2 linked regions of the Salmonirosea aquatica genome follow. The protein of the gene in region 1 interacts with the protein of each later gene in a pairwise test. Links are inferred from orthologs where the notes say so. Each region holds a gene or a part of one and is shown on either strand. Other genes may lie near its edges.

Region 1 (2,937 bases):
TTGGTTAGTAAAGCCTTGGCAATCTCCACCACTTGCTGCTGTCCTACCTTCAGGTCGGCGATCCGGGCGTTGGCGGATACGTTCAGCTTTAATTTTTGCAGGAGAGCGGTCGTTTCGCGGTACATGGCTTTTTTGTCCACGGTACCCAAACGGGTCAAAGGCTCCCGACCCAGGAATATGTTTTCGGCAACGGAAAGGTGAGGAATCAGGTTGAGTTCCTGATGGATAATGGCGATGCCGTGCTGCTGCGCGTCTTTGGTATTGGTAAAGCGAACGGGCTGCCCTTTCCAGACCAAAGTACCCTCGTACTCGGGATACACACCCGACAGGATTTTCATCAGCGTCGATTTCCCGGCGCCGTTCTCGCCGATCAGCGCCGTAACTTTCCCGGCCTCGATGCGTAGGGAAACATCGTCTAAGGCAAGTACCCCCGGAAATCGCTTGGTGATATTATTTACTGTCAGCATTTTATAAAACCCATTACTGCTTTTCCACGGACAGACTGACCGGAATAATTTCGATTGAGCTGAAATTCAGGTATTTCTGATTCAGCTCGATGGCACCCGTAAACTCGACGCGATCTCCGGTTTTTACCTGGCCTTTGAAAGGGGGTATTACCTTAGTCCGGATGATGTTATTCAATTCGGCCGATACGGTATTAAAGTCCATGGTGTTGGTAAAGGCGTTGATATCGATTTGCCCGGAGGCATCGCGCACCGCATTGCCGAAAATATATTCAGTGGCTATGGTTAGCTCCGTGCCGGCGGGTTGGGCGTCGAGGGCTACCTGCACTTCGTTTTCCCTGACGTTTTTTACGGTAGCCACTCCCTTCACCGGGAAGTACTTGATATTGCCAATACCCAGCGCGTGGGAATGGGTGGCAAATGCCTGATCTGGGTTCGTTTGCAATTGCTGCAACAACGCGGATAAATCCACCCCTTTCTCCATGGCAGGCGTCAGCTTTTCGGACCAAAACGTAGTGGCATAGGCTGCGCCATCAAAGCCAGCGGTTGTCGCCTTCACTTCATCCAGTTTTTTAAAGTACACCGAATTATATGCTACCAGCAGGATCAACACGCCCAGTACTCCTTTCTGCCAAAGTTTATTCATGATGTGTATTCGTTTTGTTCAGGGCTTACTAATTCAAATTTACTGTGATTGTAGCGCTGCCGTTGCTATTTTTTTGCCCCGTAAGCCACATAATTGCCGACGTTTTTCGAGGTCACCAATTCCACAGCTACCGGCATTTTTTTGGGGAAATCCCGCTTGCCTTTGAAGTATTCGTCGGCGAACGTGGCGGCGGTTTGGGCCATCACGGCCGGGAACTGCATGCCCGTGGCGACGATTTTTCCGTCCTGAATGGAATTGACCACATCCTCCGCTCCGTCAAAGCCAAACACTTTCACCTTATCAGCCTTTCCGGCGGCGACCAGCGCCTGATAGGCACCCATCGCCATGGCATCGTTGCCACAAAATACCGCGTCGATGTCCGGGTTGGCTTGCAGGACGGACTCCAATACTTCCATGGCCTTATTGCGATCGAAATCCGCGCTTTGCTGCGCTACCATTTTCAGGTCAGGATAGTGATCGACCACGCTATGGAAGCCTCGGGAGCGGTTCCATGTATTATTATCGCCCACCATGCCCAGAATTTCCACGTAGTTCCCTTTTTTATTAAGGGATTCCACAAATTTCTTAGCAATGGATACGCTGCCGGAATAGCTGTCGGACAATATCTGGGAAGTAGCGGCATCGGGATCATTGACTTCGCGGTCCATGCAAAAAACGGGTACTCCTGCGATTTTAGCATTCTTGACATTCACAATGGAGCCATCGGCATCGGTCGGGTTGAACAGGATCGCGTCATAACCGGAGGCCAGGGCATTTTCAAAATGGTCAGTTTCCTGGGCGGTGTTGTTTTGCGAATCGAATATTTTGGCTTCGTACCCCAGCTCGTTGGCTTTTTCTTTGGCCTGTTCAGCCAGAAAAACGAACCATGGATTGTTCAGAGTCGAAACAATGATGGCCACCTTATTCGCCTCCTCCTTCTTTTCTTTTGTTTTACAACCAAATAGTGCAAGTGCAAAAACGGCGCAAAGTAAGAGAGATGAAATGGTGTTTTGTTTGAACATAGTCAGGAAGGAATTAAGCCAGGCAGTTCAGTCATTGAAGTACCACAGCGTACAAATGATTAGGCGTCTTTGGGATAAACCGTCAGGATTACGCGCTGATAGCGAGTCAGGCTGGGTGAACCATTGTCCGTTACAGCCAGAATGATATGCATCGTTTCGGGCTTGGCTACCTTCGGAGCCACCAACGTGGTGGTACTGCCTTCGGGATTTTTGAATACCAGCGGTTCTTTACTCGGGTTGGTACCCGCTTTGGGATAGTAGATCCACTGGTACGAAAGCGCATTTTTGTCCGGGTCCGTGGAATTTTTGCCATCGAGGGTCACAGTCTCACCGCTCTTTGCCGACAGCCGGTTACTGTGGGTCAGTTTGGCTACCGGAGGATGATTGGCTTCTTTGTAGGGTTTGATGTTCCAGTCCATGCGGGCGGCAAAATCGTGCTGGAAAGCTTCGCGCCACCGCCACAAAGTGGCTTTGTTGCTTGTATGAAAATTTCCATCTGCGCCCTTCACTTCGTCCATGGCGTCGGTATAGATCGGACGCGTTTCGGGTTCATAAAAGTACCTGAGCGTGTGGGGCGTATACAACTCGTACCTTCCCCCCCAACCGCCGTATTCGGGATGTTCGGCATCGTTCAACCCGTTGTCCATCAATCCCAGAAACGAAGGGGTATCTCCTTCCATCAGGAACTTGGTAAAAGGGTACTCTGCGCCCAACGGGCCGTGGTTCCTGACGTTTTCATCCAGCCAGGGATTATCCACAATTGCAAAATCAGCTCCCACAAAACGCCCATGAAATTTGTCGCCGC
Region 2 (4,190 bases), on another replicon or contig:
CGCGATCTTCCCCAGCTGCACCGGGGCCGATACCGTACCCGGGTACGGCCAGAGCCACGCCAGAAACACCGCCCCCATCAGCGCGAGAATAAAACCGTCGAACCCGGCGCGTTGCAGAATTTCCCAGAATGATCTTTGCGATTTTTTCAAAACCAATTTTGTTGATTAGGCAAAGCAACGAATTTCGGCAGGCTAATTGAAATTATTTTCAAATCAGGAATGCAATTTCTTGCCCGCCCCAAAAATCGCTAAATTTGCTCCCTTGAAAAATGAATCGCTTTTTCGGGAATACCCTGGTTCAGGGCCAGGTTTCTAAAATCCAATATTAAGTATCTAACGTCCATTTTAGTGAACTACCAGGAATACAAAAATCTCAGCTACCCCCAGCTCGCCGACGAAGTACTTAACTTCTGGAAAGAGAATAAAATCTTCGAGGAATCCGTCACCCTGCGCGAGGGCAACCCTACCTTCACGTTCTACGAAGGGCCACCCTCGGCCAATGGCGCGCCGGGCATTCACCACGTGATGGCCCGGACGATCAAGGATATTTTCTGCCGCTACAAAACCCTGCGCGGCTTTCAGGTGAAGCGCAAGGGCGGCTGGGACACGCACGGCCTGCCCATCGAGTTGCAGGTAGAGAAGGAATTGGGTATCACAAAGGAAGACATCGGTACCAAAATCAGCATCGAAGAATATAACGCCAAATGCCGCGAAACGGTCATGAAGTTCACCGACCAGTGGAACAACCTGACTGAGAAAATGGGCTACTGGGTGGACCTGGATGATCCCTATATCACCTACGAAAATAACTACATCGAGAGCCTGTGGCATTTGCTCAAAAAGCTATACGACAAGGGTTTGCTGTACAAAGGCTACACGATCCAGCCGTACAGTCCGGCGGCGGGTACGGGCCTTTCGTCGCACGAGCTGAATATGCCGGGTACCTACAAAGAACTGAAAGACACCACGATCGTGGCTATGTTCAAGGTTAAAGATGCCGGGACGCATTCAGTTTTTAAGGAATATAGCCAGGAAGACATCCGCATCCTGGCCTGGACGACCACGCCCTGGACCCTACCCGCCAACTCGGCCCTGACCGTCGGCGCGAACATTAGCTATGTATTGGTCAAAACGTTTAATCCCTATACCTACGCACCCGTCAGTGTAGTGCTGGCGAAGGATTTAGTCAAAAACTTCTTTTCGGAAAAAGGGAAAGACGGCGATTTTGTGGGGTACCCTGAAAGCGACAAGAAGGTACTTCCCTGGCAGATTCTTGCGGAGTTCAAGGGAAAAGACCTGGAAGGCATCGAGTACGAGCAACTCATGCCCTACGTCCAGCCCAAGACGCCCGCTTTTCGTGTGATTCTGGGCGATTTTGTCACGACCGAGGACGGTACGGGCGTGGTACATACCTCACCTACCTTCGGCGCGGACGACTTTCGCGTGGCGCAGGCCAACGGCATTCCGCCCATTATGGTGCAGGACGCCAACGGCAAAGAGGTACCCATTGTGGATCGTCAGGGCCGTTTTGTGAAAGAGATTGGCGAATTCGGGGGCAGGTACGTGAAGCCGGAATACTACTCCGACGCCGAACAGGATGAACCCGATTTCAAACCGACGGACGTGCTGATCGCGATCAAGCTGAAAGAGGAAGGCCTGGCTTTCAAGGTAGAAAAATACGAACACCCCTACCCACATTGCTGGCGCACCGACAAGCCCGTACTGTACTACCCGCTCGATAGCTGGTTTATCCGCACCACGGCCATGAAGGAAAAGCTGGTGGCTCTGAACAAAACCATCAACTGGCAACCCGAAAGTACCGGCACCGGCCGCTTCGGCAACTGGCTCGAAAATCTGGTAGACTGGAACTTGTCGCGCTCACGGTACTGGGGTACCCCCCTGCCGATCTGGCGCAACGATGCGGGCGAAGAAGTGTGCATTGGCTCGATTGAAGAATTGGTGCAGCGTTGCGAAGCTGCCAACGAAAAAATGCGAGCCTGGACGCTGGAAGGGAAATCGGGCTACGAGGAATATTTACACAAAAACGACGCCTTCCTGCAAGCCAATCTAGAACAAAAACTGGATTTGCACCGTCCGTTTGTCGATGAGATTTTTCTGATCTCGGAATCGGGCAACATCATGCAGCGCGAAACCGATCTCATCGACGTCTGGTTCGATTCGGGCGCGATGCCTTATGCGCAGTGGCACTATCCGTTTGAGAATCACGAAATTTTCAACGAAAGCTTTCCGGCCGATTTTATCAGTGAAGGGGTAGATCAAACGCGCGGCTGGTTCTTTACGCTCCATGCCATTGCGGGTATGCTGTTCGATTCGGTGGCCTTTAAGAATGTCGTTTCGACGGGTTTGGTTTTGGATAAAAACGGCAACAAAATGTCCAAGCGCCTGGGCAACGCCGTGAATCCGTTCAAGACGCTGGGTACCTTCGGACCTGATGCTACTCGCTGGTACCTCATTACCAACGCCGAACCCTGGGACAACCTGAAATTCAATATCGACGGCATCGGGGAAGTGCAGCGGAAGTTTTTCGGTACGCTGTCCAATACCTACAATTTTTTTGCGCTCTACGCCAATCTGGACGGCTACACGATCAATCAATTCGACCGGGTACCTCATGAGAAATTGCCCGAATTGGACCGCTGGATTTTGTCGAAACTGAATACGCTGGTCAAGGAGGTAGGTGAGCAATTCGAGAATTATAACCCGACCAAAGCGGGGCGACTGGTGCAGGATTTCGTGACCGACCAGCTCTCCAACTGGTACGTGCGGCTGTCGCGACGGCGTTTCTGGACCGGCAGCACCGGTAGTGGCGAACTGACGCTCGACAAAAAAGCGGCCTACGAAACATTGCAACACTGCCTGACGGCGGTGGCACAACTCATGTCGCCCATCGCGCCTTTCTACGGAGACTGGCTCTATCGCCAGCTCACTGAGCATGTGCGGGCTGAACGGAGCGCCGCCCGTTCGAAATCGCATAACACGCCTTTCCAACATTCCTCCGTCCACCTGACTGACTGGCATCCCGTAGAGTACGACTGGATCGACCTCGATCTGGAAGAATCCATGCAGCTGGCGCAGGATATCAGTTCGCTGGTGCACTCGTTGCGTAAAGGCCACAAAATCAAGGTACGTCAGCCGTTGTCCAAAATCCTGATTCCGGTACTGAGCGACAAAACACGCCGTCAGATCGAAAGCGTGGTACCTATCATTCTGTCGGAAGTCAATATCAAGACCGTCGAGTTTGTCCACGACGACAGCGGGATTTTGAAGAAGAAAATCAAACCCAACTTCAAAGCCCTGGGCCCCAAATTCGGCCCGCGGATGAAGGAGGTTGCGGCCGCTATTGCGCAGATGAGCGAAGACGACATCAAGGTACTGGAACGCGACAACGAATTTGCGCTGCCGGTGGCTGAGCCTCCGGTGTTCATCACGCTGCACGAGGTGGAAATCATCGCCGAGGACGTACCCGGCTGGCTGGTGGCCAGTGAAGACGGCCTGACGGTAGCCCTGGACGTGACCATCACCGACGAGCTACGTAAAGAAGGTATCGCCCGCGACTTCGTGAATCGGATCCAGAATCTGCGCAAAGACAGCGGCTTCGACGTGACGGACAAAATCCAGATCAGCCTGCAAAACGACGATGCTACCCTCACCGAGGCGGTCTCATCCCAGCGCGACTACATCTGCCAGGAAGTACAAGCCGTAGGACTCGACCTGGTCAATGACCTGAATGGTGCCGCGACGGAAATCGAGATGGATGAGTTTTTACTCAAAGTGAAAGTAGAAGTAGTATAAGTACCTTCGGTTATAGAGAATTCTATACAAAAGAGGCTGAATCAGAATTGTATCTGATTCAGCCTCTTTTCTGTAAGGTAGTTTACATGAATCGTTTGATCCGCTCGGCCAGATCGGCTGCTACCTCACGTACCTCGGCGGCGATGCTATTGAGAAAGGCGGTGCTGTCTTTCGCTACCAAGGATTGAATTGCCACAAAATACGGCCGAAGAATCACATCATAGCCATTTTGTTGCAGTACTTCCAAAATAGCCTGCCCGTATCCCAGATTGATGGATACCGCCGCGAAGCGCCACCAATCGTCCTGGGTGTTGGGAGGGAGCTTTCCTTCGGTATAGTGTAAAGCTTGCAGCAGATGCTTTTCGGCAATCCCTAGG

What was found. The genes of interacting proteins can lie anywhere in the genome.
Region 2: the proteins of GBK04_RS29360 (region 1) and ileS interact in binary tests that used the Escherichia coli proteins (3 or more experiments, as listed by UniProt). The link is inferred for Salmonirosea aquatica from one-to-one orthologs.

The regions. Positions count from the first base shown.
Region 1 is NZ_WHLY01000004.1:144,044-146,980, forward strand. What follows is about bases 155-2,914. They hold GBK04_RS29360 (D-ribose ABC transporter substrate-binding protein), read right to left. Parts: upstream 2,133-2,914; coding sequence 1,176-2,132; downstream 155-1,175. Other genes in these bases: GBK04_RS29350 (sugar ABC transporter ATP-binding protein), read right to left, coding at 155-467; GBK04_RS29355 (DUF2291 domain-containing protein), read right to left, coding at 481-1,110; GBK04_RS29365 (DUF1593 domain-containing protein), read right to left, coding at 2,192-2,914. Outside these bases: more of GBK04_RS29350, read right to left, coding at 1-154; more of GBK04_RS29365, read right to left, coding at 2,915-2,937. UniProt on the Escherichia coli protein: Part of the ABC transporter complex RbsABC involved in ribose import. Binds ribose. Also serves as the primary chemoreceptor for chemotaxis.
Region 2 is NZ_WHLY01000002.1:4,364,164-4,368,353, forward strand. The notes cover bases 1-4,013. They hold ileS (isoleucine--tRNA ligase), read left to right. Parts: upstream 1-348; coding sequence 349-3,813; downstream 3,814-4,013. Other genes in these bases: GBK04_RS19005 (bile acid:sodium symporter family protein), read right to left, coding at 1-150; GBK04_RS19015 (tetratricopeptide repeat protein), read right to left, coding at 3,896-4,013. Outside these bases: more of GBK04_RS19015, read right to left, coding at 4,014-4,190. UniProt on the Escherichia coli protein: Catalyzes the attachment of isoleucine to tRNA(Ile). As IleRS can inadvertently accommodate and process structurally similar amino acids such as valine, to avoid such errors it has two additional distinct tRNA(Ile)-dependent editing activities.